DNA from 3 places in the Clostridium oceanicum genome. Region 1 is predicted to be linked to each of the others. Evidence: riboswitches for the same ligand, from Rfam matches in the RefSeq annotation. Region 1 holds a riboswitch; each other region holds the start of a gene.

Region 1 (6,163 bases):
GAAATGGCTTTAACTGCTTCAAAATCACCTTTAGATGCAACGGGAAAACCTGCTTCAATAACATCTACTCCTAGTTTTTCTAATTGTTTTGCAATTTCTACTTTTTCATTTATGTTAAGACTTACTCCTGGAGTTTGCTCCCCATCTCTTAATGTAGTATCAAAAATATATATTTTTTTATTCACTAAAACCACCCTTTCATTACTAAAAAATTATGTTTTGTTAGTAGTTATTCTTTTAAATTTGTGTAAAATTAAAAAGTCATAAATGCTACTGAATAGTCACAATCATCGCTGTCTTCTTTTTTCATAGTTCTTAAATATTCATAGTATGAACTATCTACCTCATGAATTTTAGAATCTCTTTCCTTTTTTAAATCAGAATTTTCCAAATTTTTAGAATTTACAAATTGTACGTATGACATAATAAATTTCCTCCTTTGATTTATATTTAAACATATTTATATATAATAAAGTTCCACTGGCCAAATGAAAAAATATTAAACTTAACTTAATTTTAGGTATAAAAAAAAGACAGTCTTCCCCTATGGGGCGAGAAATCTGTCGCGGTACCACCCATTTTTTTCACTTAATTTTGATAACGGCTATGCCGACTTAGCTTACTATAATTTCAGCTTAGTAGCTCTAGGGTGAGTTTCGATAGGTGTATTTATGGGTTCTCAGCTATCCCCACTCTCTTTAAAATACTTAAATATCTACTTAATCCTGTCATTGCTTTTATATAATTCATTTTTTAATAATATCTATTTTTGTTAATTTGAGGGTATTTTTTTATAATAAAAAAGACAGAGCTTCTCCCTCTATGGGGCGAGAAGTCTGTCGCGGTACCACCCAAATTTATACTTAATCTAAATAACGGCTATGCCGGCTTAGCTTACTACAATTTCAGCCTACAGCTCCAGGGTGAGTTTCGATAGGTGCATTTATGGGTTCTCAGCTACTCCCACTCTCTTTAAAATACTTAAATATCTACTTAATCCTGTCATTGCTTTTATATAATTTATTTTATTGTTTATTACTTTACTATGAAAATTAATTTATGTCAATAGTTTTTTTCTTTTTCAAATGAACCTCAATAATTAATTTTTATCATTTTAACATCAAAATAATTCAATTGTCAATACATTTTGAATACTTTTTTAAAGAATATTTTTTTAAACGTTTTAATATAACAAATTTTAAATATTATGATTTTATTTTTAATAATATAGTTACTTATTAATATTTTTCTTTTATAGATTTTAAAATTTTTTTTGCAATTAATTTAGAATCAATTTTGTAATTTCCATTTTTAATTTGTTTTTGTATAGAAAATATTTTTTCATCATTAATATTTGTATCTTCATTTAACATGCAGAAACTAAGTTGCTTTCCTACAGATGATATTTCAACTTTATCTTTAAATTTTATTTCATTAATCCTTCTAGATTTTTTTAAAGCTTTATTTTTGAAGTAAGAATTTTTTTTAAATTCTAGTGAATCTATTTTTCTTATGTTCATATAATATATCCTCCTAAGTTTAATATATTAAGTTCATTCCAATTGAATTCTATATTAATAATCTAAAACTCCAAGGAATAATAATTTTCATAATAAATCAAATAACTCACCTACCTTCTATAATTTTTAGCTTCCACTTTTCAAATTACCATCTCCTTTTTATTAAAAATTAATATTTAAATGTCCCATATATAAAACAAACCCAACGTTCAAAATATGAACATTGGGTAGGTTGCATCACTAACTCCATACATACAAGATGCCCGAAATAAGTATGTATTTCAAAGTTCCCCTAAAAGGATATTTATTTTTATTAATGATTTAATATTTATAAAAATAAGTTATAACTACAAGTGTCAAGATAAAATTATTATTTATTATTTATCCCTATAAATAGGATAAAACACAAAACCCTTTAAAGCATATGAAATAATAACCAAATTTATATATATTATAATATCATGGTATTATTTTCTTTTCAATATTTTTAACAAAGTTTTAATATTATAAAATATTTTATTTAAAAATACTGTGAATAAAAATATTTTATACAACTTATAATTTCTACATTTCACAATCTAATTCTTCAGTTTGTACATTTTTATCTTTCATAAAAAAGTATAAAGGTATTCCAAGAAGTAAACCACCAAGACCCCAAAGTATTTTTTCCATTGATGATTGAGTTATAAGCCATCCACTGACTATTACTGCAAGAATTGGTATTACAGGTCCAAGAGGCACTCTAAATGAAGTTTTTAAGTCTGGTCTCTTTTTTCTTAAAATTATAACTGCTAAACAAGTAGGAACATATTGAACGAATCTTGAAACAACACTTATTGCAGCAAGCTTTGTAAAACTTCCTGATAAAGCTATTGGTATTGCAAGAGCTACTGTTATTATTATAGCAATATAAGGAGTGTCAAATTTGCTTTTCTTAGCCACAACTTTAGGGATTAATCCATCTTCTGCAAGAGCTACACCACTTCTTGGAGTTATAAATGACGCTGCTATATTTATTCCACCTATAGATATAAGTGTACCTGCTGTAACTACAGCCCCTCCTATAGGGCCTAAAAACACTCCTGCTGCATCTGCAACTGGTGTAGATGTACTCCCTAAACTTTGTCCTAAAATCCCTATAGACACTGATTGAATTAACAAATAAAAGACAGATACTATAATCATTACTGTTATAATTGCTTTAGGGATATTCTTTTGAGGATTTTCCATATCTTCAGCAGCAACAGCTATAGATTCAAAACCAGTAAATGCATAAAAAATCAAAAGAGCTGCTGAACCAAAAGAACCAGCTTTATACGATCCTCCTGGAAATAAAGGAGTAAAACTACCTCCCTTTATAAAAAATATACCTACAGCTACAAATAAAATTAGTGGCAATAATTTGCCTAAAGTTATTATATTATTTAATGTTTTTGATATATTTACACCTAATATGTTTAATACTCCAAGACCAACTAAAATACCTACAACTATAAAATTTTTTATTGTACCTTCCGCTGCAGCTGGCCATACCTTTCCAAGTGCTGTTGTAAATCCAACAGCCATAGTTGCCCAAGCTATTATACTTATAGCCCATTTCATAAATCCTACTTCAAAGCCTACAAAATCCCCAAAGGCTTCTTTAGCATAAACATATGGACCACCATTTTTCTTAAACATGCCTCCAACTTCTGCAAAACATACTGCTATACTTACAACTAAAAGCATGTCAAATAATATTACACCTATACTTGCAGTTCCTATTAGTTTCATTGCTTGATTAGGCAATAAAAATATTCCAGAACCTATTATAGCGTTAATTCCTAAAAGAACTATACTCCAAAATCCAAACTTTTGTTTATTAGCCATATTATCTCTCCTTAGTTTTTCTTAGCTTCTTTTATAAATCTCTCAAATATTTTTGCCATATAATCGTTATCTTTTGACATCATCTCTGGATGCCATTGTATACCTAATATAAATTGAGTTTCACTTTCTATAGCTTCTATAACTCCATCTTTAGCAGTTGCTGCTATTTTAAATCCTTTTGGTACATCTTTAACTGCTAAATGATGAAAAGAATTTGTTATTATTTGTTTTCCTAAAATCTCTTCTAAAATGGTTCCTTTTTTTATATTAACAGTATGAGTTGGTATATTTGATAAATGTTCTTGATTATGCTTTATGTAACATCCATCTATTTCTGATAAATCTTGATATAAACTACCACCGCTATGTACAGTTATAACTTGATGGCCTCTACATATTCCTAATATTGGCTTTTCTTGTTCTTTAGTCAATTCTAATAATTTACAATCAAATTTGTCTCTTTTAGGCATTATTGCTCCTAATTTTTGAGATGGTTCTTGCCCAAATAATAATGGATTAACATCATGTCCCCCGGATAAAATTAAGCCATCAATATTTTCAACTTGATCTTTAATTATTTTTTCATCGTAAACTATTGGAATAATGTATGGAATCCCTCCAGCTCTAACCACAGATTGAATATAATCATTATTTACATAAGCTCTTTCATATCCGGGAAACATACCTCCTTCATCAATTATTAAACTTCCAGATATTCCTATAATTGGTCTTCTAGCCATTTTTATGCCCTCCTGATTAATATGTATTCGTTTTTATCTAAAGCAATTCTCATGCCAAAAGATTGATATTGTATAATATTTAACATTCAGATTTAATTAGAGCAAAAAATATTTTTATCATAATCAAAAATCTACTAATTTAAATTCAATCTATAATTCTTTATATAAACTAATAAAAAAAGCTTCTATTCCCTTGAAATAGAAGCTTTTATCCTTTTTTATTATATATAAATATAGAACCAAATATTTATAACCTATAAGTTAAACTATAATAATTTATGTAATTTCTCACTTTAATAAATTTTTAGAATTTTTTAAAACATCTGAATTAATAAAATAAATTAATACACCTAAATAGGTTTATTAACTAAAAACCTATTTTTCAACCTGTTTTTTTACCTAATTAAAACCTATTTATTTAAATTTCGCTAGATATATCTTTAATTAAATCTTCCCCTTTTTCTGTTATACTACTGCCCCCTCTCCCTACTTTTGATGAAACAAAGCCTTTATCTGATAACTTTTTCAAAAGCATTCTTATTTCTCCTTCTGTAATTTCTATATTATAATCTATCATGTTTTTTAATAATCCCTTTCTACCTAAACTTTTATTTTCTTTTTTATAACTTCTTAATATCTTTAATATTGTTATAGATTTATCATTCCCACTAACACTATGCCCATTATTTTTAATTAAATTATTCTTATTAATTTTAAATTTAAAAGGCAAACTACTAAAATCTACTTTTTTCTCACACATAAGAGATACATAAGCAGCTACATTCTGAAGTTCTCTTATATTTCCTTTCCATTTATATTCCTTAATATATTCTTTTATTTCATCTGATAATATTAACTCCTTGGTTATAAAATGCTGAAATAAGGGCAATATATCTTCTTTTCTTTCCCTTAATGGAGGTATTTCTATAGGTAATACATTAATTCTATAATAAAGATCTTCTCTAAAGGTTCCCTTTTCAATCATATTAAATAATTTTTTATTTGTAGCTGCAATAACTCTTACGTTTATATCTATCACTTTATAAGATCCTATTCTCATAACTTGTCTTTCTTGAAGAACTCTTAAAAGCTTTGTTTGTAAAATAAGGGGCATATCTCCTATTTCATCTAGAAATATAGTTCCATTATTAGCTTGCTCAAATAATCCTTTTTTACCTTCTTTTAGTGCTCCAGTAAAAGCTCCTGGTTCATATCCAAATAGTTCACTCTCTAATAAATTTTCTGGCATAGAAGCACAATTAACCGCTATAAATGGATATTTAGATCTATCAGAATTATTATGTATTGATTGAGCTATAACCTCTTTCCCAGTACCACTTTCTCCTAAAATTAAAACTGTTAATTCAGATTTAGAAATTTTCTTAGCTAATTTTAAACAGAATTTCATCTTAGAAGATTTAGTTTTTAAATCATCAAATCTATATTTTGCAAATTGGCCCGTTGATTTAATTTTTCTATTTAAATTCTGTTCAAGTTGTTTTATATAGGTAACTTCTTGTATGTTATAATAAGTACCAATTTTATTTCCCAAATCATATATAGATTCCTTGTTAACGTTAAAATATTTATTGTTTAACTTTATTACTTCGTTTTCTATTTTATCTTTTTTATTTAAATATTTTATATTCTTTGGTAATATATCATTAATATTCTTACCTTCTAAGTTAGTTTTTAAATTAAACATAGAATTAAAACTTCTATTACATACTACTATCTCATCATCTTTTGAAGTAAATATTATACCATCTTTTGATAAATTAATTATGATATCTAATTCTTCATTTTTCATAAATAATTCTTTATATTTTTCTTTTATTCCAACATCTAAACTAACAATTCGTTGAGAATATTTGATTATATTTTTATCAATAATTTTATTTTTTATATTTAATATTTCAGATATCTTCATAAAAATAGATAAATCTATCCACCTATCTCCTACATCTATTATTTTTTCTATATAATTAGGCACTTTTTGTATTTCTCCAGGTGTTACTGCAATTTTAATATTAC
Region 2 (6,163 bases), on a different contig from region 1:
TAATATATGGGGTAGTATTGTATAAATTAAATTATTTTAAACTTGCATATGTAAGTTTTTTCATGAAGAGTGTTGAAAGTTTTACTGATGCAAATAAAGTGAAAAATAAAAATGATGTTACTAAGGCTATAAGTGTATCTTTTGTATTCAATGGTTTTGTTTTTTCATTTATTGGATTAGTATCTTTATTTTTCAATAACAAAGCAAACTATCTTTTATATGTTTTGTTAGGTGTTGTTTCAGTACTTATAAGTTTGTATAAAGTTAAAAAAGTTATTAAGATTTAAGGTGCATTCAAACAAATTGAAATGTGCTAAGAATTTTGCATAAATCTCCACAAAACTTTATTTTTAAAATTAAAAGATGACTAGATATAGGGTAATCTCTATATCTAGTCATCTTTTGGTATATTTAAATTAATTAAGTTTTTAATATAGTAAATAGCTGTTATACTTTAACAAGTTTAAAGGTGTTAATAAAGTAGTATAGAGCTGTTATATTTTTAAAATAAAAGTATATGGAAGTATTAATTAACTTCGTCTACACAGCAGATTACTAAGCCTAAAAGAGTGTGGACACTTATTTCTGAAACGTTATCTTGTAAGGCTTTTAGTTCTTCTTTTTTAGGAAAAACAACTTTTTCACCTTTTAGCATTAAAATATATTTATTAAGAATATCTTCTATAAGTAACAATTCAGTATCATAGGGTGCTGTTATATATCCATTCTTTTCTCTAGAGTATAAAAATGTTAGGGTTTCTATGAAAATTATAGAAATCTTAATGAGTTTTCTTTCCTTTGAAATTTCTGAATGCTGGAATCTTGGATGAATAAGATCTCTATATAAATAAGCTTTCATTATAAAATCATCTATATGATATTCTTTTTTAGTTTTATGAAGTGTTCTTATTCCTCTTATAATTAATATATCATTTTCTATTATCTGAATTAAAGTTTTCTTTATAGTTTTATTGTGCCTGTCTGAAAATATCCATTCCATAATAACAACTATTAGTCCTGCAGCTACTGTATAAAGGGCTCTTTGAAAATAAAGAGTTGTAGTTGAAGCGGCTGGCAAATTTATGATTATGGCAGTTATTGTTATAAAAGTAATAACTCCTATATAATGAATACCTAACATAACAAAGGCTCCGAATAGGCCAAGTATTGCTAGAAATATTTGCCCATATAAATTAGGAATCAGTGGTAATATTATAAAAGTAATTGCTACTCCTAAAAATGTTCCTATTATTCTGTTAAAAGTTGTAGAGTTAGTAGAGTTTTTAGAAGGAAGCAATAGTGGAAGCATTGTTATAGGAATCCAAATAGGTTTTCCCATAAAATAATGAAAAGATACAAATACTCCAATGGTTAAAGTTATAGCTACTTTAAGAGTATACTTCATTCTTAAGGTATTAAAATTTATATTATCTTTTAGCCAAGAAGTAAAATGCTCATTATGATGAGTGTATTTCTTTTCACTACTTTCATCTGTTATATCACATATGCTTTTCCTTTTTTCTAAAAGGATGTGTGCTAATTTTTCAGTAGTTTTTACAAATTTAAATTTAGGAGTTTCTCCTTTTTTTAGTGCTATAAGGAATTTTTCTAATTCATCATATTTTTCATCAGTAATGTTTTTATATTTAATTGTAAATCGTATATTTTCCATGAAGTTATGAAGATATAAAGCAAATTCAAAGAGAAGTTTTCCATAGCTACTACTAAGAAGCCATCTATAGGAGCTTTTATAAAATTCCGATAAAAAGTTTTTGTATGCTTCATAGCTGTCAGTTTGAGCTTTTTCTACATCAAGATTTTCTTTATGAGATCTCACTTCTTTTATACATTTTTCAATGTAATCTTCTATAGATTTTTTCATATTTTTATTAAGATCTAAATTGTGCATAAGCATTGTAATTATGCAGGCTATGATTACAGCTAAAGATACAGCTATTATGTCTTTAGCATTAGGACTTGTTTTTGAGTAAATAGAATAAACAAATATAAAAAGAATAGGCCTGTGATTCATAAAACCTTTCATGTGTTCATCAAATGAAAAGAATACTATTATTGCTGTAAATAAAAAGGTTGTTATTAAGCAATAAGCTTCATTTTGCATAGTTATATATTTTAGTAGTAGAGCAATATTAGAACATATAAGGATTTTAATACTTCTAGTTAATATTCTTTTTTTATAAAATCCTTTAGAATTTACAAAATAACAGTGTAGTCCAGCAAGGGCACCTAATAAGGCAGGATAAATACCTAAAAAACCATATTCTACTAAAAATATAAAAAGTAAGGCTGAACAAATTTTAGTTGAAGTTATAAAGTTATTTTTACTTAATTTCATTTCTTCTTCTGTTATATTATTTAATTATTTTTTCTTAAGCTATATATCTAATATAACTAGTCTCACCTCTTTCGATATATGTATGAATTATTAAGTAATCGGAGTATTATAATAGTTTTTTATAAAAAAATAATAGCTTTAAAAATATTGATAAAAAGTATTATACTCTCATATCGTATTTTGTCAAACTATACTGTAATATTGTAAAGGTTTCCTAGAAAGATTCCCTGGGGTATTTAATAAATTAGTATTTTCTATTAAAATAATGATTTATTTATAGGATTAGCTAAAAGAGGTATTTTATATATTTGAATATTAGAAGCTAAAAGTATATTATAGTAGATAACTTATATATAAATCACAACTTGAAATATAAAAATTATTAAAAAAAGAAAAAGAGAGGAAGGTATGATGAAAAAAACTAATTATCATACACATCATTATCGTTGTAAACATGCTAAAGGTGAGATAGAAGAATATGTAAAAGCAGCAAAAAATAAGGGATTAGAAGAGATAGGAATAAGCTGTCATGCTCCATTTAAAGATAGTAGAGTTCTTGGTGATAGAATGGACTACTCAGAGTTAAAAACATATTTAAAAGAAATAGATGAAGTTAATAATAAGTATCCTTCTATAAAAGTTTTAAAATCATTAGAATGTGAATATTTTCATCAGTTACATGATTATTATGATGAGTTATCTAAATTAACGGATTACCTTATTTTAGGACACCATGCTGTAATTATAAATGATGATAAAATAGTAGATATGTTTTTTGCAGAAACCAAAGAGGAATTAAGCTTATATAAAAAAGAGGCCTTAAAAGCTCTTAATACAGGCTTATTTAAAATATTTGCTCATCCAGATTTATTTATGAATAGCTATAGTAAATGGGATAAACATTGCGAAAATATTGCTAAGGAAATTTTAGAAGCCTGTATAAAAAATGATGTTATTATAGAATATAATGCAAATGGATTAAGAGTTAATAAAAACTATCCTAATAAAGAATTTTGGCAGTATGTAGCTAAAAACTACAAGGATATACCTGTAATTGTAAATTCAGATGCTCACGATCCAGAATATATATATGATGATTTTGTTATAGAAGCTATTAAACAAGCTAAAGATCTAGGGCTAAACTTAAAAGATTCTATAAGTTTTTAATATAAAATTATGTAAAAAGGTTTTATCAATCTAATTTATTTTTATATTTTAATTTTATTATAAATTATATATTGTTTTTGATAATTCTAAAACCCTCTAAGTGGGATATTTGCTTTATTTATTAATCCTATGGTTTATTTAACCAATAAAATTGGAAATATTTATTGAATTCCTAATCTTCATGTGATATAATCTGAGTAATTAATAATTGTTCCTAGGTAATAACACATACTATTTTCAAAAATAGGATATATTTGTAACTATATCTTTAGATTTATAGTATAATAATAAATGACATGTAAAATATTGTAATATGTTTTAATTTAAAGACAATGGTATCTAAGATTTTAATTGATTGTAAACTGGAAACTAAGTTAAACTATAAATTCGGTTTGAATTTTAAATATAAAAAATTACATATTGTAAAGGGAACTGTGAAATACATATTATAAATTGGGCATCTTTATATGTATGGAGTTAGTGATGCAACCCACCTTATATTCATAAGATTTTATGAGTATGGGGTGGGTTTTGTTTTTATTATTAGTAGAGAGAATAGTTTTAATAGGGGGAAGTATTTTCTCTATTTTAGTAAGCGAATAGTTTAGTTATGATATATGGTTTCGTTTTTATTTTTAGTAAAGTTAATAGTTTTTAACATAAGTTTTTACCATAATAGGAATTTATCATAATTTTAGTGAAGTGAATAGTTTCCATAGCAGTATATACCTTTGTTTTATAGAGTGGGGGGATTTATATATTTATTAATACTTATAACCAAAAAAATTTACTTAAAAATACAAATAGAGCATTAAGTAACCTTAGCAGTTCAATTAGTAAAATATCTTCTGGACTTAAAATAAATGAAGCTAAAGATGATCCAGCAGGACTTGCTATTTCTGAAAAAATGAAATCTCAAATAAGAGGTTTATATAGATCTTCAAAAAATGCACAGGATGGAATTTCTCTTATACAAACGGCTGAAGGAGCTTTAAAAGGAATGACTGAAATGTTACAAAGAATGAGAGAGCTAACTGTATGTGCAAAAAATGATACTAATACTTTAGATGATAAATTAAGTATTCAAAAGGAAATAGATGAATTGGTTTTAGAAATAGATAGTATATCTAAAAATACTAATTTTAATTCTAGAAATGTTTTTGATGTTGAATCTGAAAGTAATAATAAAGTTAGGCAGTTTATTTTAAATGGTTTAAAATCTGGTTGGCTTAAAGGTGCTCAAAATACAGTAGATAAGGCATTAGGCCTTAATATAGAAGATCCCATTAAACTAAACATTAATATTTTCAACGGAGATTTAGGGGGAGAGGTATCTTCCGTTTCTGGTAACAATGAAGAGTTGAATTTGAATATAGATTTAAAGGATTTTCAGGATGATAGTAATCTTAAAGTTTCTTATGATAGAATAATTACTCATGAATTTAGTCATATAGCTATGATTTCTGAGTTTGGTATGGACAAAATTAGTTCTATACCTGATTGGTTTAAAGAAGGAAGTGCTGATTTAGTTATAGGTGCTGATGAACGCTTAAAACAAGTTATTTCTAATTTGAAGGGAGAATTTGATAATAATAAACTAAATGAATTAATTTCAAGGGGAGTAGATTTACTAAATGGAGCTAATTGGCTTGGAGATGATAAAGATTATGCAGCTTCATATGTAATAATGAAATATTTAAATAGTAAGTTAGATGCTTCTAGTGATATCAAAGATTTTATGAATTCTATAAAAACATCTACAGAAAACGGATTGGATGCATTAAAAAACTCTATAACTTTAAATACAGATTCAAGTATTAGTTCTTTTGACAATTTTATAGATGATTTTAAATTAAATGCTAAGGATTTTGTGGAAAATAATATAACTCTAGATTGGAATAAGGATGAATCAGATGTAGGCTCTATTCTAGGCTTAGATGGAGTAGGTACTGCTTTAGATAATAAGTCAGTAATCCATAAAACTAGTTTATTAAAAAATGACCAATCACTTGAAAATGACCAGCCCCTTAAAAAGGTTACTATAAATTGGGGAAGTGGGCCTAAAAATAATTCTAATATGTTTTTACAAATAGGAGCAAATGGAGAGCAAACAATGAAATTAGAGTTTGATAGAATAAGTGTTGATTCTTTGGGGCTATATAATCTTAATATATTAAATAATGAAATAGGTGCAAATTCAAAGAATCCAAATACTCCAGGAGACCCAACTAACCCGGGGAATCCGAATACTCCAAGTAACCCCGGTGATCCAAATAAACCTGAGGGTCCTAATAACCCAAATACTCCAGGTAACCCAACTGACCCGGGGAATCCGAATACTCCAAGTAACCCCGGTGATCCAAATAAACCTGAGGATCCTAATAACCCAAATACTCCAGGTAACCCAACTAACCCAGGAGACCCCAACAACCCAAAACCAGATGACCCCAATACCCCAACTAACCCAGAAAAACCAAATACTCCAACTAATCCAGATCCTACAAAACCTACTGCATCAGTAAGTGGACAAATAGCTACATTTTCAAATGTAGGAAGAGCTACTGTTGACGTAAATGTAGGCAGGGACAATTTAGTATTAGGAAAAGAATTTAAAATAACAATAGTTAAAAACTCAGGTGA
Region 3 (6,163 bases), on a different contig from region 1:
CTTATTATTTTTAAAATTTTTTCTAAAAATTCTTATATTATTAGTTTCTATAGTATTATTTATATTTAAATTATTAACTCTCACATTTTGATTCTTTAAATCATTCTTAAAAATTTTAACATTAGTATATAAATTTATAGGAAAAGATACTAAAATATCTTTTCCTTTAAAATTACCTTGAAGTACTTCTCCAAAGCTCCCTGGATATTTACTGTTATATTCCATAAACGGTCACCATTAATTATTTTCCATAGAATCTTTTATGTGATTTACATATATATTTTGAAATTCTTTATTTTCTCCTAATCCTTTAAGATATATCTCTACTTCAAAGCCTTCACTTTTTAATATATTTTTAAATGAGTCTTCATCATCTCCTGCCATATCACATTTTGCATGATCACCTGCTACAAGCATAAATGGCATTAATAAAACTTTTTTTATATCTTTTCCCTTAAGTTTTGGTATTACAGAATCTAAAGAAGGAACTCCTTCTACATTAGCTATGTATATATTACTATTTAGATATTCCTTTAAGTAATAATCATATTGAAAATAGGCTGCATTAGCTTCATGTTCTGTTCCGTGTCCCATAAGTATAACTGCTTCATCATTTTCTACTTTATTTGGCATTTGATTTTTCAATGCATCCACAGCTATTTTATAGTCTTTAGTTTTAAATAATAAAGGTCTTCCAAGTTTTATAGATTTAAAACTATCTTTATATTCTTTTACTGCAGTTTTTATTTTTTCATATTCTTCTCCAAACATAATATGTAAAGGCTGTACTATAATTTCTTCATATTGTTCTTTTTTTAATTTTTCTAAGGCTTCTTTGGGAGTATCTATTTTTATATTATCTCTTTTTAAAATTTTTCTTATTATCATATTTGAAGTAAATGCTCTTTTTATATCATAATCATTAAATTTATCTTTTATAATATTCTCTGTACTTTCTATAGAGTTTTTAAGTGCGTCTTTATAACTTGTTCCAAAACTTACTACAAGTATAGCTTTTTTATTTTTCATATTTTCCTCCTAAAGTTTAAAATATTTATATTATAATATGAGCCTATATTATAATTTTACCATATATAAAAATATAAAAATATTTTTTTATACTAGTTATATAGGATCCTTTCATTTTCATTTATACCCTATTTAAAATATTCTAATTAACCCTCCTAGTATAATTTTATAAATATATCATTATTAGTATATAAATATATTATTATCAGATATAAAAAAATCCTTGCAAAGAAAATAATACCATGCTATTATAATATCTATAAAATGTGTATATACACCTCGGGAGACTTTGATATACGTACTTATTTTGGGCATCTTGTATGTATGGAGTTAGTGATGCAACCTACCCTATGTTTATTTTAAGCATAGGGTTTATTTTATATAAATATATTAACTTGTAAAAAATAATATATCCTTTCAGGGAAACTTTGATATACATACTTATTTGGGCATCTTGTATGTATGGAGTTAGTGATGCAACCTACCTTATGTTTATTTTAAGCATAGGGTTTATTTTATATAAATATATTAATTTCTAAAAAAAGGAGATGACACCATGAAAAACAAAAGTAAAAAAAACATAGCAAATATATTATTGATTTCATTAATAATAAACATTTTGATTTCATTTGGAATTAACAATAAAGTATTTGCACACCCAACACTAGGTGATATAAATCATTACAATGGAATAGTTTTTGGAAACATGTCAGCTGAAAATGCAGACTCTGAAGGTCCAGTTGCAGTATTAGGAAATTTAAATGCTCCAACAAGTAATAGTGGAGAATCTTATTCTGTGTATATGGACTCTAGATCAGCAGTTATGGGTATACCATATCCTGTAAATGATTATTGCGCATTAGTAGTTGGTGGAACTCTCTCTAAATCAAGTAACCGAAATTCAAATTTAATGGCTCAAAGTGTTACAATAACAAATGAACAATTTAAAAACATATTTCCTAATTGGATGCATAGAGCAATAAGAGTACTCCCTAAACAAACAATTACAAATGCATTTGATGAGTATAAAAGGGATATTAATTCTGCAATCCAAAAAGTAAATAAATTATATGATAATTTTCCTAATAACTCAACTGATGAAAAAATAGTTCAATCCCCTACTAATGATAGGGTTAAAATCGCAAATATAAATAATATTGATGAACTTAAAAATGGCAATACAATTGACTTAGGTAATTTGGAAAATTCAGATTTTTTAATAATAAAATCCAATCAATCCTCTGTAAACTTTAATTTTGGAACACTTACATATAATGGAGATAGATTAACCACTACCTTCATTAAAAACAATAAGAATACTCTTGCTCAAGTATTTAAAAAAATATTATGGGTTTTCCCTAATGCTGATACAATTAATCTTTCATCTACTGAATTAGTAGGAAACGTTCTAGCTCCTAATGCTACTTTGACCGGTAGAGGTAACGCTATAGATGGTCAAGCAATAGTTGAAAATTTACACCAACGTCAAGGATTTGAACTGCATAGTTTTAGATTTGATTGGAATTTATTTAAAAACTTACAACTTTCTAAACCAGAAGTAGTTGAACCTCAGCCTGAAATAATTACTCCTAAACCACAAGTTATCGAGCCTCAACCTGAAGAATCAACACCATGGATTCCACTTACCCCTGCAAAAGAATCTATACCTTGGACTGAACTTACACCTGCAATACATACTATTCCATGGTATACACTTACTCCTGCAACAAAACAATGGACTGATACTTTTGTTACCCCTGAGCCTCAAGTACTACAACCTTTACCTAAACCTCAAGAAGTTCCTCCTTTAACTTGGACGGATACTTTTGTTACTCCTGAGCCTCAAATGCTACAACCTTTACCTAAACCTCAAGAAGTTCCTCCTTTAACTTGGACGGATACTTTTGTTACTCCTGAGCCTCAAATGCTACAACCTTTACCTAAACCTCAAGAAATTCCTCCATTAACTTGGACGGATACTTTTGTTACTCCTGAGCCTCAAATGCTACAACCTTTACCTAACCCTCAAGAAATTCCTCCATTAACTTGGACGGATACTTTTGTTACTCCTGAACCTCAAATATTACAACCTTTACCTAAACCTCAAGAAGTTCCTCCTTTAACTTGGACGGATACTTTTGTTACTCCTGAGCCTCAAATGCTACAACCTTTACCTAAACCTCAAGAAATTCCTCCATTAACTTGGACGGATACTTTTGTTACTCCTGAGCCTCAAATATTACAACCTTTACCTAAACCTCAAGAAGTTCCTCCTTTAACTTGGATTGATACTTTTGTTACTCCTGAGCCTCAAATGCTACAACCTTTACCTAAACCTCAAGAAATTCCTCCTTTAACTTGGACGGATACTTTTGTTACTCCTGAGCCTCAAATGCTACAACCTTTACCTAAACCTCAAGAAATTCCTCCATTAACTTGGACGGATACTTTTGTTACTCCTAAGCCTCAAATATTACAACCTCTACCACCAGCTATAACAGTACCTACTATGTTGCCAGTACAAACAATAAAAACACAAATACCAGTGCCACAAAAAGTACCTACAATACCAACGATAATAAAATCAAAAATATTAAAACCTAAAAAAAAGAAAAATACTGAACCTATACTAGTAACTTTAAAACCTAAAACAACAAATAACATTCCAATTATTAAAACAAAAGATATTCCAATAAAAGTAACTACTAGTCCTAAAAAAACAACACCTAAAACTAATATAGTAAAAACTATTAAAAATTATAATCCTAAAACAGGTGATAAAGGTGTTTTTGTTAATATTGTACTGTTAACTTTAAGTTTGATAGGTTTATTCCTTATTAAAGTTTTAAATATTAAAAAAAGTTATGAAAAATAAATATAAACTAATTAAGTATATTTTTATTGCTATTGTCATCATTAATAGTTCATATATTTTTAAATATTTTTATAATATTTATTCTAATGATAAATTATTAAAAAATATTAAGAAAACTTATAAAAATGCAACAAATTCTCATAAAAATAAATTCGATGAACTAGTAAAAAAAAATCCTGACTTTGTGGGCTGGCTAAAAATCAATAATACTAATATTAATTTTCCTGTAGTACAGGGAAAAGATAATAAATTTTATTTAGACAAAGATTTTTATAAAAAAAATAACAATTCAGGTTCTATATTTATGGACTATAAAAATAAAATCACTAACAACATTAAAAATAGAGATAAAAATATAATATTTTATGGTCATAATATGAAATCTAACACCATGTTTGCTGAGTTAAACAAATTTACTAATAAAAATTTCTTTATGAAAAATAAATATATTACTTTTAATACTAGAACTGAAAATTTAAAGTTTGAAATTTTTTCTGTATATAAAACTAAAAGTACAGAAAACTATAGAAAAATAAACTTTGTTAGTGAAAAGCAGCATGAAAACTTTTTAAACAAAATAAAAAATAATTCTCTGCTTAAAAAAAATATAAGTTTAACCCATAATGATTTTATTATAACTTTAAGCACCTGTGCTTATGATTTTGATGATGCTAGACTAGTATTACATGCAAAATTAATAAAAGAAAAAATTTTAAAATAAAATTATTCTAATTAAAAAGATATATTAATATAAAAATATATCTTACTAAACTAATATTTATAAACTCTTAATTTAAAGCTACATTTTTATAATTAATCTTCCTCCATTGTTTCAGGATTAATTATAAAATGTAGCTTTTTAAATTATATATCAGTAGATTATTTTTTTCATTAAATAATAGAAGAAAATATGTTTCTAAAAAATAATTTTTTAGAAACATACTTAAATTAGTAACTAAATTCTCTCTTTTCAAATATATTTTTCCCTATAAAATAAGCTACTACAAAATAAATTAAAGCTACTAAGTTTCCAATAATTAGAGTTTTAAAATCTACTCCATCAAATCTAACTCTTCCTACATATCCTATAACTCCAATGGGAGAAAAATTATTAGTAATTGTAGTTTTATCTGAAATACTTAAAAATATAGATACTGCTATTCCAAGAGCTATACTAACATTTTTATTTTTTATATACATAGATACTAATCCAAATATAAGTCCCCAAGATGCCATAGGTATAATTGCTGATAAATAAATTAATATAACTTGTGAAAGTCCTTTAAAACTCAACCCAAAGAAGAAAATACCTACTATAAATCCTAATAATAAAGTTAAAACTACTACTAAAAAAGAATAAACAATCAGGCTTAACACTTTAGCTTTAAAAATACTACTATTATCTTTGTGAAGTCTTATAAAAAATTTCATGTTTCCACTAAAAAAATCTTCTCCAAATATTCCTATTGAAAATACAATCATAAAGAATGCAAAATATGGTGCTGCAGTTCTGAAAATAAATTCAGTACCAAGTTGTTTTAAAAATATACTGCTATTCATATTTAATAAATCATTAAGCATTTCTTTAGAATATTCTAGTGCTTCTTTAGGATTACTTTCTAATCTAGCTTCTTGAGAATTCATTATAAAACATATTGAAATTGCCATAAATATAATAAAACCGATTAATATATATAATTTCTTTGAATGTACTAACTTAGTAATCTCATTTTTTAAAAACTTAGCCATCAAAGTATCATCTCCTTTTTACTAAATAGTTTAATATCTAAAATCATAAAAAATATAATATATAAAACAAATAATATAATAGAAAATTTAGTTATTTGTCCTTCTTGTAATACAAATTCCCATAAAAATCTTCTAGGTGTTATATTTCCTATAACTTTCGGAAAAAAATCTGACATTATTACTAATAAAAATACTAACAAAGATAAAATGGAACTATTTTTAAATAATATTGATATCATTACAAATATAAGAAGTATAGGAATTAGTGTAATTAAAAATGTTCCTCCCATTCTTGATACTTTTAATATGTTTTCTAATGAAATATTAAAAGTACTCCAGTTTAGGAACATATAAGTTAATGTTAAAAGAAAAAAAGTAAAAATTATTAATACTGTTGTTATTAAAAATAAAGAAAGCATTTTAGAAAATAATACTTTTTCTCTTTTTTTATAAAGAACAAAGAATTTCATGCATCCACATTCATAATCATGGGTAAAAATTTCTGAAGCT

Evidence for each region. Region 1 has a riboswitch for cyclic di-GMP ahead of ABDZ71_RS00975 (flagellar biosynthesis anti-sigma factor FlgM). Riboswitches for the same ligand answer to the same signal wherever they lie in the genome.
Region 2: another riboswitch for cyclic di-GMP. It lies ahead of ABDZ71_RS10960 (flagellinolysin); the one in region 1 lies ahead of ABDZ71_RS00975 (flagellar biosynthesis anti-sigma factor FlgM).
Region 3: another riboswitch for cyclic di-GMP. It lies ahead of ABDZ71_RS08680 (collagen-binding domain-containing protein); the one in region 1 lies ahead of ABDZ71_RS00975 (flagellar biosynthesis anti-sigma factor FlgM).

What each region holds. Positions count from the first base shown of each region.
Region 1 covers NZ_BAAACG010000001.1:210,072-216,234, reverse strand. The annotation lists gene ABDZ71_RS00985 (2-isopropylmalate synthase) at 1-185, opposite strand, end outside; gene ABDZ71_RS00980 (hypothetical protein) at 254-424, opposite strand; T-box leader at 545-741, opposite strand; T-box leader at 821-1,015, opposite strand; gene ABDZ71_RS00975 (flagellar biosynthesis anti-sigma factor FlgM) at 1,239-1,520, opposite strand; cyclic di-GMP riboswitch class II at 1,738-1,821, opposite strand; gene ABDZ71_RS00970 (APC family permease) at 2,085-3,389, opposite strand; gene ABDZ71_RS00965 (gamma-glutamyl-gamma-aminobutyrate hydrolase family protein) at 3,401-4,129, opposite strand; gene ABDZ71_RS00960 (sigma 54-interacting transcriptional regulator) at 4,548-6,163, opposite strand, start outside.
Region 2 covers NZ_BAAACG010000010.1:98,205-104,367, reverse strand. The annotation lists gene ABDZ71_RS10975 (hypothetical protein) at 1-287, shown strand, start outside; gene ABDZ71_RS10970 (FUSC family protein) at 527-2,356, opposite strand; gene ABDZ71_RS10965 (histidinol-phosphatase) at 2,768-3,523, shown strand; cyclic di-GMP riboswitch class II at 3,942-4,026, shown strand; gene ABDZ71_RS10960 (flagellinolysin) at 4,275-6,163, shown strand, end outside.
Region 3 covers NZ_BAAACG010000008.1:557,577-563,739, forward strand. The annotation lists gene ABDZ71_RS08670 (GHMP family kinase ATP-binding protein) at 1-225, opposite strand, end outside; gene ABDZ71_RS08675 (sirohydrochlorin cobaltochelatase) at 238-1,029, opposite strand; cyclic di-GMP riboswitch class II at 1,303-1,386, shown strand; cyclic di-GMP riboswitch class II at 1,442-1,524, shown strand; gene ABDZ71_RS08680 (collagen-binding domain-containing protein) at 1,586-3,904, shown strand; gene srtB (class B sortase) at 3,894-4,625, shown strand; gene ABDZ71_RS08690 (hypothetical protein) at 4,853-5,653, opposite strand; gene ABDZ71_RS08695 (ABC transporter permease) at 5,653-6,163, opposite strand, start outside.